DNA from 3 places in the Bradyrhizobium sp. USDA3516 genome. Region 2 is predicted to be linked to each of the others. Evidence: predicted binding sites of a transcription regulator. Region 2 holds the regulator's gene; each other region holds the start of a gene.

Region 1 (5,368 bases), on a different contig from region 2:
CGTCCAGTCCGGCCATTCGCGCTTGGCGGTGATCGATTTCACGCCGGACCAGGTGAAGCCGGGACGGCCGACGCCGATGCCGTAGCGCAGTGCCCGGCCGTTGCCCTCGACGAGATAGAGGAACTTGTTCGGCGTATCGACCACGATCGTGCCGGGACTTTCCTTGCCGCTATAGTCAACGAGTTGTTTCTCGAATTTTGGGTCGAACGGACGCTGCCGCGGATCGACCGCCTCCTGCTGCAGAGACGCGCCCTGCTGATATCCACCCTGCATCTGCGGCTCGCCCATCGGCGGCAGGCGCCGCTGGTCGTAATAGCCCGGCTGCTGCTGATACACCGGCTGCTCCGGCGCGTAGGCCGGGCCGCGGCCGGGGCCGTCGCCGAACAGAAACTCGATGAAGCCGCCGCCCATGTTGGAATGGGACGCGACGCGCACCGGTGCCGGCGGCACGCGCGGCTGGTACAGCACCGCGGGCGGATCGTTCGGCACGCTGTTGTCGAAGGCGCTGGCGTCGTTCGCGCCGGCCATGAAGGTGCAAGCGCTGCCGAGCAGCGCGACAGACATTTTCTTGAACATCGACGTACTCTGTACTGTTTCGTCTAGATCACACGCGTCGTGGAGAGCCGGTGGCTGATCCGCGCCCTTCGACGTGGTCAATAAAAGGCAAAAGCCGTTTTGTTTGGTAAACGGAAAGGGCGTTTGGATTCACCACGTCGCAAACGCGCCTGCAATTTGGCGATCAGCGTTTATTTTCGATGAATCCCGCGCGATGATGGTTAATCGCTTCTTTGCAGGGCGTCGCGCGCCGCTGCACAACAGTTCCTGCTGTGAACTTCGTGTTAAATCGCTTCTGGCTACAAAGACGCGTGAGTGAGGTGGGGGGAGTATCCTGATGGCTGTTCACCGCAAGCGTTTTCGCGTCGAAGATATCGTCGGTGGCGAGATGCCCATTGTAGACGTAACTGAAGAGGCTCCCCCGATGCATAGCGAGATCATGGCCGAGCTGCGCGCGATCCGCGCCCAGATGGCGAAGGGCATCGTCGCGGCCCCGCTGTCCGGCAGCGCCGCCATGGCGGCGATCGACGCCTCGACAGCGCACGAGCTTTCCGAAGCGCGCACCATGCTCGAGACCTACCGGGCGCAGATCGAGCAATGCGAGAAGCTGAAGGTCGAACTCGACCTCATCCACGACGCCATCGACCGCACCAAGCGCGAGATCGCGACGCTGCACGGCAAGAGCTTCGACGGCGGCGAGATGGCCAAGGTCAACGGCGAACTCGGCGCGGTGGTGGGCGGCACCGAGCAGGCGACCCAGCAGATCCTCGAAGCCGCGGAATCGATCGACCAGGCCGCCAGCGCGATGTCCAAGGTGGACTCGATCGATCAGCAGAAGCGCCTTGCCGACGACATCCAGGAGCGCGTCATCTCGATCTTCGAAGCCTGCAACTTCCAGGACCTGACCGGCCAGCGCATCAGCAAGGTCATGGGCACGATGAAGTTCATCGAGCAGCATATCAACGCAATGATGGAGATCTGGGGCGGCGTCGACGCGATCAAGTCCCATGTGCCCGCGCAGGTCGACAACCGCAGCGAGGACGAGAAGCTCCTCAACGGCCCCAAGCTCGCCGGCGACGTCGGCCACGCCTCGCAGGACGACATCGACGCACTGTTCGACTGAGCGGCGACGACATAGGAATAACAAAACGCCGGCCTTGGGGCCGGCGTTTTTTGTTTACCCGTCATTGCGAGCGGCTGGGCCGGGGCCCTTGTCACGCCCTCGGCGCGCAGCGGACGTAGACCATGTTGCCGTAGCGGGTGGCGGCGTCCTTGTCGATGAAGCGGGTGATCATGACGCGCCCGTCGAAGGAGACGATCTCGCGGTCCTGGTCGCCGGGGGTCGGGCCGGCCGGTCCGATGTAGTTCTTGCCGCTCGGCGAGCCCTTCAGCCGCAGCTCCTGCGGCGTCGCCTGGTCGGCGAGATGCATGATCACGCCACCGGAGGAACCGGCGGTGATCACGTAGGGGTTCTTGCATTGCTCGCGCGCCATCTTCTCGGTGCGGGCGCGGTCGGCCGGGTTCTGGAACGAGGCAAGGCCCCAGCGGCCGACGATCTCGTCGGCGCGGATGGTGGCCGGCATTTCGGGCGCGACGCCCGGTTCGGTCTCCGGCGGCGGCGGGGACGACGTGAGGGACGGCAGGTTGAAGCCGCCGCCGCAGGCGCCCAGCAGCAGCGCCAGACAACAGGCGGCCGCCAGATTGGCAACCGTGCGCGCGTGAGCCGAACTCATCATGGCATTCCCCCGAACAAGACCACGGCCGCACCCCTCCCGCAGCCAAGCGCAAAACCGCTGCCGGAGCAATGACGTCGTTCTTTACGCCGACGCCCCGAGCGAGTTTCCAATGCCACCATCCTATATCCGCCTCAACAATCGCTTAACCACCTTTGCTTGACAGGATCGCGGCCAAGCCATATTTCCGGACCCACTCTTAGCACTCGGAAAGCCCGATTGCTAAGCGCGCCGTTCGATCCTCGAGGAGAGGGTGGACGGAAGCGCCGCCCCACCGACCCCACTACTTCCGAAGCGAGCCTCCAAAGGGAAACGTCATGGCTAAATCCAAATTTCGTCCGCTGCATGACCGTGTCGTGGTCAAACGTATCGACGCCGAGGAAAAGACCAAGGGCGGCATCATCATTCCGGACACGGCCAAGGAAAAGCCGTCGCAGGGCGAGGTCGTCGCCGTCGGCCCCGGCGGCCGCGACGAGACCGGCAAGCTGATCCCGATCGACCTCAAGGTCGGCGACCGCGTGCTGTTCGGCAAGTGGTCGGGCACCGAGGTCAAGATCGACAACGAAGAGCTCCTGATCATGAAGGAGTCGGACATCATGGGCGTGCTGGCCTAGGGCCATCCGCCTGAACGGCCGCTGAATGCGCCGCCGTCATGCCCGGGCAGAAGCGCGAAGCGCGTTCGCGCTAGACGACCCGGGCATCCATCATTCTTCGCAAGATGATGGATGGCCGGGTCAAGCCCGGCAATGACGGAGAGAAGAGCACAAGACACATCACCTAACACGAGGGATTCCCAGACCATGGCTGCCAAGGACGTCAAGTTTTCCGGAGACGCGCGCGATCGCATGCTGCGCGGCGTCGACATTCTCGCCAACGCCGTCAAGGTGACGCTCGGCCCCAAGGGCCGCAACGTCGTCATCGAGAAGAGCTTCGGCGCCCCCCGCATCACCAAGGACGGCGTCACCGTCGCCAAGGAGATCGAGCTCGAGGACAAGTTCGAGAACATGGGCGCCCAGATGGTGCGTGAGGTCGCCTCCAAGACCAACGACCTCGCCGGCGACGGCACCACCACCGCGACCGTGCTGGCCCAGGCCATCGTGCGCGAAGGCGCCAAGGCGGTCGCCGCCGGCATGAACCCGATGGACCTCAAGCGCGGCATCGACACCGCGGTTGCCGCCGTCATCAAGGACATCGAGAAGCGCGCCAAGCCGGTCGCCTCCTCCTCCGAGGTCGCCCAGGTCGGCACCATCTCCGCCAACGGCGATGCCGCCATCGGCAAGATGATCGCCCAGGCGATGCAGAAGGTCGGCAACGAGGGCGTCATCACCGTCGAGGAGAACAAGTCGCTCGAGACCGAGGTCGACATCGTCGAGGGCATGAAGTTCGACCGCGGCTATCTCAGCCCCTACTTCGTCACCAATGCCGAGAAGATGACCGCCGAGCTCGAGGACGCCTACATCCTCCTGCACGAGAAGAAGCTCTCGGGCCTGCAGGCCATGCTGCCGGTGCTCGAAGCCGTGGTGCAGTCGGGCAAGCCGCTCGTCATCATCGCCGAGGACGTCGAGGGCGAGGCGCTGGCCACTCTGGTCGTCAACCGGCTCCGTGGCGGCCTCAAGGTCGCGGCCGTCAAGGCGCCGGGCTTCGGTGACCGCCGCAAGGCCATGCTGGAGGACATCGCGATCCTGACCGGCGGCCAGCTGATCTCCGAGGAGCTCGGCATCAAGCTCGAGAACGTCACGGTGAAGATGCTCGGCCGCGCCAAGAAGGTGGTGATCGACAAGGAGAACACCACGATCGTCAACGGCGCCGGCAAGAAGCCCGACATCGAGGCCCGGGTCGGCCAGATCAAGGCGCAGATCGAGGAGACCACCTCCGACTACGACCGCGAGAAGCTGCAGGAGCGCCTCGCCAAGCTCGCCGGCGGCGTCGCGGTGATCCGCGTCGGCGGTGCCACCGAGATCGAGGTCAAGGAGAAGAAGGATCGCGTCGAGGACGCGCTCAACGCCACCCGCGCCGCGGTGCAGGAAGGCATCGTCCCCGGCGGCGGCGTCGCGCTGCTCCGCGCCAAGAAGGCGGTCGGCCGTCTCAGCAACGCCAATGACGACGTCCAGGCCGGCATCAACATCGTGCTGAAGGCGCTGGAAGCCCCGATCCGCCAGATCTCCGAGAACGCCGGCGTGGAGGGCTCGATCGTGGTCGGCAAGATCCTGGAGAACAAGTCCGAGACCTTCGGCTTCGACGCCCAGAACGAGGACTATGTCGACATGGTCGAGAAGGGCATCATCGATCCCGCCAAGGTGGTGCGCACCGCGCTGCAGGACGCCTCCTCGGTGGCCGGCCTCTTGGTGACCACCGAAGCCATGGTCGCCGAGATGCCGAAGAAGGAAGCTCCGCCCGCCATGCCCGCCGGCGGCGGCATGGGCGGCTTCTGAGCCTGCCGTTCCGTGACAGAGTTGCGAAGGCCGCCTCCGGGCGGCCTTCTTTTTTGCCGACCCTGCCTGTTTCGCTTTCCGATTCAACCAGCGGCCAAAACCCACTACGGTGGCGCGCCGATTCTGATTGTTTGGGCATGATCCTCAGACCGCTTCACGCTTTTCCGGATCATGGCCGTTGCGCGAGGATGTCATCGATGCGTGCGCTTCTGGTTTGCTCCATGGCCGTTCTGGCCCTGCTCGCCGGTCCGCGACCGGCCTCCGCCCAGATGAAGCTGTCGCCGAAGGCGACCGCGCCGGGCGGAGCCGAGACGCGCTACTTCACCTCGATCGACGGGGTGATGGACGGCCATGCCGACGTGATCCTGAAGGAGACGCGCCAGGGCAAGGCGCTGACCGCGGCGGTGCTCGACGTCTGCTACCCCATCGCGAAGAACTCCGACCGCAAGGACCGCTTCGTCGTCAACCTCCAGGTCGCGGGCCAGACGCTGACGGGAACGACGCAGAGCGTTGGCGAGAAGTCGCCGGTCAGCGTCAAGCTGACACGCAAGCAGTCCGGCGACACGTTCGAATTCCGCGGCCAGATCGCGATCGGCCAGGCGGTGACCGAAGTGACCTCGCCGGACAATTCCGATCTCAGCGAAAAGG
Region 2 (5,368 bases):
AACGACGGCAAATGAAAGTGAAACTGAGCCGGCGCCAGACCCTGCTACAGGCCATCGCGCTGGCCGCAGCCGGCGCTGCATCGCCTGCGTGCCGCATCAGCGCAGCTGCGCCCTTGCGTGGATTGGGACGGGCTCGCGGTCTCGACGCCGACCTCCAGGCCAGCATCGATGCCGCGGAAGTGCCGGGCATCGTCGCCATGGCCGCAAACAAGGATTCGGTCATCTACGAAGGCGCCTTCGGCCGTCGTGACATCGGCGTGGCCGTCGACATGTCTACGGACACCATCTTCAAGATCGCCTCGATGGTCAAGCTGGTGACCTCGATTGCTGCGCTTCAGCTCGTCGAGGCCGGCAAGCTCAAGCTGGACGAACCGACCGCGAAGCTCGATCCCACGCTCGCCTCGCCGAGGGTTCTGACCGGATTTGATCCACATGGCGTCCCGATCCTGCGGGGCGCGAGGAAACCGGTCACGCTGCGCAACCTGCTCTCGCACACATCCGGGCTCAGCTACCAGCTCTGGGACAACAACATCGCCCGCTATCTTAAGCTCGCTCGCACCAAGCCCGAGCTGCCCCGCATGCCGCTGGCGTTCGATCCGGGCTCGGGATGGTCTTACGGCAGCAGCCTCGATCGTGTCGGGCGGTTGGTCGAGATCGCCTCGGGGAAGAAGCTCGATCACTATTTTCAGGACCATATTCTCGGCCCGCTCGGCATGGCCGATACCGCCTTCGCATTAACGGAGGCCCAGTGCACGCGACGGGCTAATTTGCATCTTCGCGCAGCCAACGGATCGCTCGTGGCGCAACCGCTCGAGGGCAAGCCGAAGAAGAAGGTCTCAGGCGGCGGCAACATCAATTCCACCGCGCCAGACTATCTCAGGCTGCTCCAGGCCATGCTCAATGACGGCCGCGGTAATGGCACGACCATTCTCCGCGCCGAGACGGTGCAGATGATGGCCCAGAACCAGATCGGGGATCTCCAGGCCGGAATCATGAAGACGACGAACCCGGCCCTCTCCAGCGATGTCGACTTCTTTCCGGGAAACCGGCTGCGCTGGGGACTGGGCCACATGATCAACCTCGATCCCGTGGAGCAGGGCCGCAGAGCCGGCAGCCTGACCTGGGCCGGGCTCTACAACACCTACTACTGGATCGATCCAGCCTCCGGGATCGCAGGCGTGATCATGATGCAGATACTACCGTTCGCCGACCAGCGTGCGCTCACCGTCTATCGACAGTTCGAGCGGTGCATCTACCGCTCGATCCTGCCCGGGTGAAACTCCGCGTCGCATTTTCCGGCTTCTGTTCAATCGCGGCAGGCGCTACGCTCGATCCATCGGGTTCATCCCAAGGGGGAGACAGACGATGCTGGACCGACGACAAATCCTTGCGGCGCTTCGGACGAGCGCCCTCGTAGCTCTCGCGCCAACCGCGCTGTTCGCGGCCGCACCGATCAAGCCGGACGAAGCGTCCGCGCTGCTCGTGATCGACGTGCAGAACTGCTTCCTGCCCGGCGGCAGCCTCGCGGTGAAGGAAGGCGAGCAGGTGGTTCCGGTCATCAACAAGATCTCGAAGGCATTTGCGAACGTGGTACTGACGCAGGACTGGCACACGCCGGGCCACGTTTCATTTGCATCGGTTCATGCCGGCAAGAAGCCGTTCGAGACGGTCGACCTGCCCTACGGCAAGCAGGTGCTGTGGCCGACCATTGCGTGCAGGGGACCGATGGCGCGGCGCTGTCCAAGGACCTGTCGATCCCGCACGCCGAGCTCATCATCCGCAAGGGTTTTCACAAGAACGTCGACAGCTATTCGGCCTTCCTCGAAGCCGACGGCAAGACCTCGACCGGGCTCGCCGGCTACCTGAGGGGCCGCAAGATCAAGCGCGTCTTCGTCGCGGGTCTCGCGACGGACTTCTGCGTCGCCTGGACCGCGCTCGACGCGCGCAAGGCGGGCTTCGAGGTCTATGTGGTGGAAGACGCCTGCCGCGGCATCGACACGCAGGGCTCGCTCGCCAAGGCCTGGGCCGACATGGCCAAGGCCGGCGTGAAGCGGATTCAGTCCGCGGATATCGCGGTGAGCGCGTAGGTGCTTTGCGCTGTCATTCCGGGGCGGCTCGAAGAGCCGAACCCGGAATCTCGAGATTCCGGGTTCGATGCTGCGCATCGCCGGAATGACGGCAAGTTCAGTTCGCAGCGCTGCTCGACTCGTTGTTGTTCGCCGCGGGCGCAGCCTTGGCGCCGCCCTTGGCGACACCGACCAGCGCGGGACGCAGCACGCGATCGCCGATCGTGTAGCCGGCCTGCATGATCTGCACCACGGTGCCCGACGGCACCGACGCATCGGGCACTTCGTACATCGCCTGATGGAAGTTCGGGTCGAACTTCTGGCCCTGCGGATCGAGCTTCTTCACGCCGTGCTTTTCCAGCGCGTTGAGCAGCGAACGCTCGGTGAGCTCGACGCCCTCGATCAGCGCGATCAGACCGGGATCGGCCGCGGCACGCGCCTCGGCCGGAACGGCATCGAGCGCACGCTGGAGATTGTCGGCGATGTCGAGCACGTCGCGGGCAAAGCCGGTGATGCCATAGAGGCGGGCGTCGGCGACCTCCTTGCTGGTGCGCTTGCGCAAATTCTCCATCTCGGCCAGCGTCCGCAGCATGCGGTCGCGCGCCTCGGCGGCTTCCTTCTGCAACGTCTCCACCGAGCCGGGCTCGGGATCATCCGGCATGATGTAGGGTTTCGACACCACGGGCTCGCCGGTCGCTGCAGTCGTGTCTTGGGGTTGCCGGTCTTGCTCGGTCATCGGCTCTGATCTCGAACTCGTTTCAGGGATGTTGGCCCGGATATCGTGCTTAAGCCCGCGAAAATCAAGCGCCCGTGATCGGCAGAAAGGCCGGTCAGCCCCCCAACAGGCGGCTGACGATGCGGGCGGCGTAGTCCACGGTGGGGATCACGCGGGCATAATTCAGCCGCGTCGGGCCGATCACGCCGAGGACGCCGACGATGTGGCCGGCGGCATCCCGATAGGGCGAGATGATGGTGGAGGACCCCGACAGCGAGAACAGCTTGTTCTCACTGCCGATGAAGATGCGCACCCCTTCGGCGGTCTCGGCCCGGCCGAGCAGGTCGATCACGCCGCGCTTGGTCTCGAGATCGTCGAACAACAGCCGCACCCGCTCAAGATCCTCCAGCGCGTGCAGATCTTCGAGCAGATTGGCATGGCCGCGGACGATCAGCTGGCGGTCCTCGCTCTCGCCGCCCGACCAGCTGGCGATGCCGGTCGAGATCACTTTCTGTGTCAGCTGATCGAGCTCGGCACGGGCCTCGCCGAGTGCGGTCTCGAGCTCGAGCCGCGCCTCGGCGAGCGTGCGGCCACGGATCCGCGCATTGAGGAAATTGCCCGCCTCCGTCAGCGCCGAAGAGGGAACTCCCGGCGGCAGCGCCAGCACGCGGTTTTCGACCTGGCCGTCCTCGCCGACCAGGATCACCAGCGCTTTCTCCGGTTCCAGGCGGACGAATTCGATGTGCTTCAGCCGCGCATTGGATTTCGGCGTCAGCACCACGGCGGCGGCCCGGGTCAGGCCGGAGAGCCGCATCAAGGCCTGGTCCAGCGCCGCCTCGACCGATTGCGCCTCGCCGACGGAGGAGAGCTGGCTCTGGATCGCCTGTCGCTCGGCCTCGTTGAGGTCTCCGACCTGCATCAGGGCGTCGACGAAGAAGCGCAGCCCCAGTTCCGTCGGCAGCCGGCCGGCGGAGGTGTGCGGGGCATAGATCAGGCCGAGCTGTTCCAGATCGGCCATGACGTTGCGGACCGAGGCCGGCGACAGCGGCATGGCGATCAGGCGGGAAATGTTGCGCGAGCCGACCGGCTCACCGGTCGCGAGATAGCTTTCGACAATTTGACGAAAGATGTCGCGGGAACGCTCGTTGAGCTGGGCAAGGCCTGCGCGCGGCGCGATCAGATGGATCGGATCGTGATGGGCCACAGACGGTAACTCCTCTCGGATGCTTATAATTTGTCCATCCGGGCCCCGTCTGACAAGCGTCGCGTTCGCGGCCTCGATATCTGGGGGTGAATAAGCCCTTGCCGCCCACCCCCGCCCCACCTACAAGCACCGCGAACAGCCTATTCCCGTGAGTTTTGGAGATTTCCCATGCGGCCAAGCCGCCGTGCGCCCGACGAATTGCGCCCCGTGACGCTGGAGCGCGGCGTGGTCAAATATGCGGAAGGCTCCTGCCTGGTGAAATTCGGCGACACCCATGTGCTTGTTACCGCCACGCTGGAGGATCGCCTGCCGCCGTGGCTGAAGGGCCAGGGCCGCGGCTGGGTCACTGCCGAATACGGCATGCTGCCGCGCGCGACCTCCGAACGCACCCGCCGCGAGGCCTCCGCCGGCAAGCAGAGCGGGCGCACCGTCGAGATCCAGCGCCTGATCGGCCGCTCGCTTCGCACCATCGTCGATCTCGAAGCGCTCGGCGAGCGCCAGATCACGGTCGATTGCGACGTGCTCCAGGCCGACGGCGGCACGCGCACGGCCTCGATCACCGGCGCCTGGGTCGCGCTCGCCGATTGCATCAACTGGATGAAGGCGCGCAACATGGTGAAGGCCAACGTGATGCGCGACAACGTCGCCGCGATCTCGTGTGGCATCTACAACGGCACGCCGGTGCTCGACCTCGATTATGCCGAGGATTCGGAAGCCGAGACCGACGCCAATTTCGTCATGACGGGCGATGGCCGCATCATCGAGGTGCAGGGCACCGCGGAACGCGAGCCGTTCACGCAGGACGAGTTCCTGAAGCTGATCGCCCTTGCGCAAAAAGGCATTGCGCGCCTGGTGGACTTGCAGAAACTGGCCGTGGCGTAGTCAATAGGACCATGCACCGCCGAATCACCGACAAGCTCGTCATCGCCACCCACAATCCCGGCAAACTCGCCGAGATGCGGGAGCTGCTCGCGCCGTACGGCATCGAGGCGGTGTCGGCCGGCGAGCTCGGCCTCTCCGAGCCCGAGGAAACCGGCAACGATTTCCGCAGCAACGCCGCGATCAAGGCGATCGCCGCGGCGCAGGCGGCCGGGCTCCCCGCCTTCGCCGACGATTCCGGCATCGTCGTCGATGCGCTTGATGGCGCGCCCGGAATCTACAGCGCGCGCTGGGCTGGTCCATCCAAGGATTTCAACGCGGCGATGGCGCAGATCGAGCGCCTGTTGCAGGAGCGCGGCGCCACCACGCCCGAGAAACGCAAGGCACACTTCGTCTCCGCGCTCTGCGTGGCCTGGCCTGACGATCATCGCGAGGAGGTCGAGGCGCGCGTCGACGGCACGCTGATCTGGCCGCCGCGCGGCACGGCCGGCTTCGGCTACGACC
Region 3 (5,368 bases), on a different contig from region 2:
GCGATCGCGCCCGATTCCGATCAAGCTCATCTGGTGCTGGGTCTTTGTCTTGCCGGACTCGGCCGGATCGACGAAGCCCTCGCCAGTTTCGACAGAGCCCTCGACATCAGGCCCGATCTCGAGAGCGCGATCTCCAGCAAGATCTTCACGCTCGATTTCCTGCCGGACGCCAGCGTCGGGCAGCATCAAGAGGCGCGACGCCTATGGTGGGAGCGGATCGGCGCGAAGATCGCTTCAGAAGCGGCGGCGCCGCACGACAACAGCCGCGATCCGGATCGTCGCCTGGTGCTCGGCTACGTCTCGTCGGACTTCAACGCGCATTCGGCCGCGTTCATCTTCAAGCCCGTGCTGCAACACCATGATCGGGCCCGGTTCGAGATCGTGTGCTATTCGTGCTCGTCGAAAGTGGACGCGACGACACGCGAGTTTCAAGGCATCACCGATCGCTGGCGCGACGCCTCGCAATGGAGCGACGATCGCCTCGCTGCCGAAATCCGCGCCGATGGCATCGATATCCTGATCGATCTGTCAGGCCACACAAGAGGACACCGCCTCGGCGTATTTGCGCGCAAGCCGGCACCGATCCAGGCGCACGGCTGGGGTCACGGCACCGGCACCGGGCTGCCGACGATCGACTATCTGTTCTCGGATCCGGTCGGGATTCCACACGACGTTCGGCATCTGTTTGCAGAGACCGTGGTCGACCTGCCGTGCTTCGTGACGCTGGCGCCGCTGCCATCAGGGATTGCGCAAGCCGCAACGCCGGCTCTCTCGAACGGCTTCGTCACCTTCGGTGTCTTCAACCGCATCAGCAAGATCTCGGACGAGGCGGCGGCCGTCTGGTCCAGGATTCTCGAGCGGGTGCCGGGCTCGCGCCTGCTGATCAAGGACGTGGCTCTCCACGATCCACTGGTCCGGGACAAGCTGCTGGCGCGGTTTGCGGCGTGCCGATTGCCGGCCGAACGCGTCGATCTGCTCGGGTCCACCTTGCGGGTCGAGCATCTGGCATCGTTCAATCGCATCGATATTGCCCTCGACCCGTTCCCGCAGAACGGCGGCGTCAGCACCTGGGAAGCCCTGCAGATGGGGGTGCCCGTGGTGGCGAAGCTCGGCAACAGCCTGCCCGGCCGCGCCGCCGGCGCCATCCTCACGGCACTTGGCCTGCCGGACTGGGTCGCCGACAGCGAGGAGGCCTATGTCGAGATCGCGGCCAGCCGCGCGGCCGAGATCGGCGAGCTCGACAAATTGCGCCGCGAACTGCCCGCAACGATCAACGCCGCGGCTGCGGGCAACCCCGTCTCATATGCGCAAGCGGTGGACGCGGCCTATCGCGCGATGTGGACGCGTTATTGCCGCGACGCTGTCGGTGCGTGATATCGTAGGGTGGGCAAAGCGCAGCGTGCCCACGACTTCTCTCAATCGGAAACAGACGGTGGGCACGGCGCGCGAAGAACGCGCCTTTGCCCACCCTACGAGACCGGTGCTCCGTTCAATGCAGGCGGAACACGCCGTCGACGGCGCGCAGCTCGGCCGGCTTGATCAGCTTGGAATGCGCCACCGTGACCGAATGGAGAGGGCCGTCGAGCTTCTCCTGCCAGAACGCCAGGAAATCCTTCAGGGCCGGAAATTTCGGAAACATGTCGTAGTTCTGCCAGACATAGGTCTGGAGCAGCGAGGGATGATCCGGCATCCGATAGAGAATTTGTGCCGTCGTCAGCCCGTAGCCCAGCATCTGTTTCCGGAATTCCTCGGAAACGCCCCCAACGCGCAGTCCCATGCCAAACCTCCTTTGCAGGAGCGCATTCGCGTGGTGGCCTGTCCGTGCCCCGGGGAGCCACCCGGAAACGATGCGCTCACATGACGAGAAATGTGACGCAAACTGACAACCCATCTCAAGCTCAAAAGTTTAACAAGCTGTTGAAATTCAATGCTTTAGCAGCAGAGACGGCTCCGTGCTAATACGGTCACGGCTGCCCGGTTAACGATGGCGGGGAGTTTCTGGCAGTCCGCGCTTTCGGCTGCTAATTTTTCTGCTACAAACCCTTGCCCCCGCAAAATTCCTGTCCTATTTCAGGCTCGCTCGTGCTAGCACTCACGGGCAACGATTGCTAACAATCTCAAAACCTCAACCCGAGCAATTGCTTAGGAGGACTGCATGAAATTCCGTCCGCTTCACGACCGCGTCGTGGTCAAGCGCATCGACGCCGAAGAGAAGACCGCTGGCGGCATCATCATTCCCGACACTGCCAAGGAAAAGCCCTCCCAGGGCGAAGTCGTCGCCGTTGGCCCCGGTGGCCGCGACGAAGCTGGCAAGCTGATCCCGATCGACCTGAAGGTCGGCGACCGCGTGCTGTTCGGCAAGTGGTCCGGCACCGAGGTCAAGATCGACGGCCAGGACCTGCTGATCATGAAGGAGAGCGACGTGATGGGCGTTCTCGAAGTCAGCGAGTCCAAGAAGAAGGCGGCTTAAGAGCCCCTCTCCTCCCTCCAGTCAAAACCCTTAAGGAAAAATCCAGATGGCAGCCAAAGAAGTCAAATTCTCGGTTGAAGCGCGCGACAAGATGCTGCGCGGCGTCGATGTTCTCGCCAACGCGGTGAAGGTCACGCTCGGTCCGAAGGGCCGCAACGTCGTGCTCGACAAGTCGTTCGGCGCTCCCCGCATCACCAAGGACGGCGTCACCGTCGCCAAGGAGATTGAGCTCGACGACAAGTTCGAGAACATGGGCGCGCAGATGGTGCGCGAAGTCGCCTCCAAGTCCGCTGACGCGGCCGGCGACGGCACCACCACCGCCACCGTGCTCGCCCAGGCGATCGTGAAGGAAGGCGCCAAGTCGGTCGCCGCCGGCATGAACCCGATGGACCTCAAGCGCGGCATCGACCTCGCGGTCGAAGCCGTCGTGGCCGACCTCGAGAAGAACTCGAAGAAGGTCACCTCCAACGACGAGATCGCCCAGGTCGGCACCATCTCGGCCAACGGCGATGCCGAGATCGGCAAGTTCCTCGCCGACGCCATGAAGAAAGTCGGCAACGAGGGCGTCATCACCGTCGAGGAAGCCAAATCGCTCGAGACCGAGCTCGACGTGGTCGAGGGCATGCAGTTCGACCGCGGCTACATCTCGCCCTACTTCGTCACCAACGCCGACAAGATGCGCGTCGAGATGGACGACGCCTACATCCTCATCAACGAGAAGAAGCTCTCCTCGCTGAACGAGCTGCTGCCGCTGCTCGAGGCCGTGGTGCAGACCGGCAAGCCGCTGGTCATCGTCGCCGAGGACGTCGAAGGCGAAGCGCTCGCGACCCTCGTCGTGAACCGCCTGCGCGGCGGCCTGAAGGTCGCGGCCGTCAAGGCTCCGGGCTTCGGCGATCGCCGCAAGGCCATGCTGCAGGACATCGCGATCCTGACCGGCGGCCAGGCGATCTCGGAAGACCTCGGCATCAAGCTCGAGAACGTCACGCTCAACATGCTCGGTCGCGCCAAGAAGGTGATGATCGACAAGGAGAACACCACGATCGTCAACGGCGCCGGCAAGAAGGCCGACATCGAAGCGCGCGTGGCCCAGATCAAGGCGCAGATCGAGGAGACCACCTCGGACTACGACCGTGAGAAGCTCCAGGAGCGTCTCGCCAAGCTCGCGGGCGGCGTCGCGGTGATCCGCGTCGGCGGCGCGACCGAGGTCGAGGTGAAGGAGCGCAAGGATCGCGTTGATGACGCGATGCATGCGACCCGCGCGGCCGTGGAAGAAGGCATCGTTCCGGGCGGCGGCGTCGCCCTGCTCCGTGCCTCCGAGCAGCTCAAGGGCCTGCGCACCAAGAACGACGACCAGAAGACCGGCGTCGAGATCGTGCGCAAGGCGCTGTCGGCCCCCGCTCGCCAGATCGCGATCAACGCCGGTGAAGACGGCTCGGTGATCGTCGGCAAGATCCTGGAGAACAAGGCCTACAATTACGGCTTCGACTCCCAGACCGGCGAATATGCCGACCTCGTCAAGAAGGGCATCATCGACCCGACCAAGGTGGTCCGTACCGCGATCCAGAACGCAGCCTCGGTGGCCGCGCTCCTGATCACCACGGAAGCCATGGTCGCCGAGCTGCCCAAGAAGGGCGGCGCCGGCCCCGCGATGCCTCCGGGCGGCGGCATGGGCGGCATGGACTTCTAAGTCCAACGACCTCTCAAGAACGACGAAACCCCGGCAGCGATGCCGGGGTTTTTGTTTGTAGTGAGCACGTCATTCCGGGGCTCGCGCTTCGCGCGCCCCGGAATGACGGGCCTGGACCTCACTCCACCTTCCCGAGCCGCTCGAAGCGGGGCTCGCCGTCTTCGTCGAGGGACCAGAAGATCCGCGTCACCTTGCCGATGAGATTGTCCATCGGCACGAAGCCGAAGGTCGACAGCATGCGGCTGTCGGTGGAATTGTCGCGGTTGTCGCCGAGCACGAAGAAGTGGTTCGGCGGCACCGTGAAAACGTTGGTGTTGTCGAGATAGCCGTTGTCGAGGCAGTCGTACGTCACATAGGACGCGCCGCTCGGCAGCGTCTCGCGCCAGCGCTTGACGGCCGCACCGCCGTCCACGCCGCAGGCCTCGCCGGCCGGTGCCGCCTCCAGGGCGACGCGGGTCACCGGTCGGTCGTTGAGGATGAGCCGGCCCTGCCGCATCTGGATGCGGTCTCCGGGCAGGCCGACGACGCGCTTGACGTAGTCGGTGGAAGCGTCCTTCGGCGACCGGAACACGACGATATCGCCGTATTCGGGATCGGCGGCGAGGATGCGCCCCGAGATCCAGGACGACGCGAACGGGAAAGAATAGCGGCCATACCCGTAAGTGTATTTCGCGGCGAAGACGTAGTCGCCGACCATCAGCGCCGGGGTCATCGAACCGGACGGAATGTTGAACGGCTGATACAGAACGAAGCGAAACAGGATCACCGGCGACCACAGCACCGGGATCATGAGGATCAGGACGACGATCGCCTTCCAGTCGCTGGATCGTGCCGCGGGGCGGATCGATTCCTGAAGAACGGTCATGTGCCTTCCCTGATCAAGACGTTGCGGCCCCAAGATGACGCAACCTGCGAGCGCGCTCAATCCCCGGCGAGCTCAAATTGGTCGCGCTTCGCGCCGACCGCGTTCATCGCAGACGGCAGCAACGTCGATGTGAAGGGCCGCCCATGGGCGGCCGGCGAGAATTATCCACGAGGCCGCCCTGGCCGAATCGTCGGACCGCTTCGCGATCATCGCGCAGAGCGACGCACTGACCTGAAGAGCTCTTTGCGATGCCGCAGCTCTATCTCTTTCCGATGGCGGCGTTCACACTCCGGTCTGACTGATAAACTTGATATTGAAATAGCCCTCCATCGCCTCGGTGCCGCCT

What was found. Region 2 encodes HrcA, which represses chaperone genes, less so after heat shock. Its sites were predicted from a motif close to GTTAGCACTCNCNNNNNGNGAGTGCTAAC; they were not measured.
Region 1: the regulator HrcA is predicted to act here: its motif matches at 2,487-2,515, upstream of AC24YW_RS11675 (co-chaperone GroES).
Region 3: the regulator HrcA is predicted to act here: its motif matches at 2,085-2,113, upstream of AC24YW_RS15180 (co-chaperone GroES).

Annotation. Positions count from the first base shown of each region.
Region 1 is NZ_JBYGYN010000003.1:304,876-310,243, forward strand. It holds gene AC24YW_RS11660 (L,D-transpeptidase) at 1-576, opposite strand, end outside; gene AC24YW_RS11665 (protein phosphatase CheZ) at 893-1,678, shown strand; gene AC24YW_RS11670 (hypothetical protein) at 1,770-2,291, opposite strand; gene AC24YW_RS11675 (co-chaperone GroES) at 2,606-2,902, shown strand; gene groL (chaperonin GroEL) at 3,089-4,720, shown strand; gene AC24YW_RS11685 (hypothetical protein) at 4,918-5,368, shown strand, end outside.
Region 2 is NZ_JBYGYN010000007.1:255,658-261,025, forward strand. It holds gene AC24YW_RS22950 (nSTAND1 domain-containing NTPase) at 1-15, shown strand, start outside; gene AC24YW_RS22955 (serine hydrolase domain-containing protein) at 12-1,277, shown strand; gene AC24YW_RS22960 (isochorismatase family protein) at 1,698-2,087, shown strand; gene grpE (nucleotide exchange factor GrpE) at 2,185-2,802, opposite strand; gene hrcA (heat-inducible transcriptional repressor HrcA) at 2,897-3,985, opposite strand; gene rph (ribonuclease PH) at 4,154-4,867, shown strand; gene rdgB (RdgB/HAM1 family non-canonical purine NTP pyrophosphatase) at 4,879-5,368, shown strand, end outside.
Region 3 is NZ_JBYGYN010000004.1:190,353-195,720, reverse strand. It holds gene AC24YW_RS15190 (O-linked N-acetylglucosamine transferase, SPINDLY family protein) at 1-1,374, shown strand, start outside; gene AC24YW_RS15185 (usg protein) at 1,490-1,777, opposite strand; gene AC24YW_RS15180 (co-chaperone GroES) at 2,156-2,470, shown strand; gene groL (chaperonin GroEL) at 2,517-4,157, shown strand; gene lepB (signal peptidase I) at 4,276-5,022, opposite strand; gene AC24YW_RS15165 (NAD-dependent succinate-semialdehyde dehydrogenase) at 5,305-5,368, opposite strand, start outside.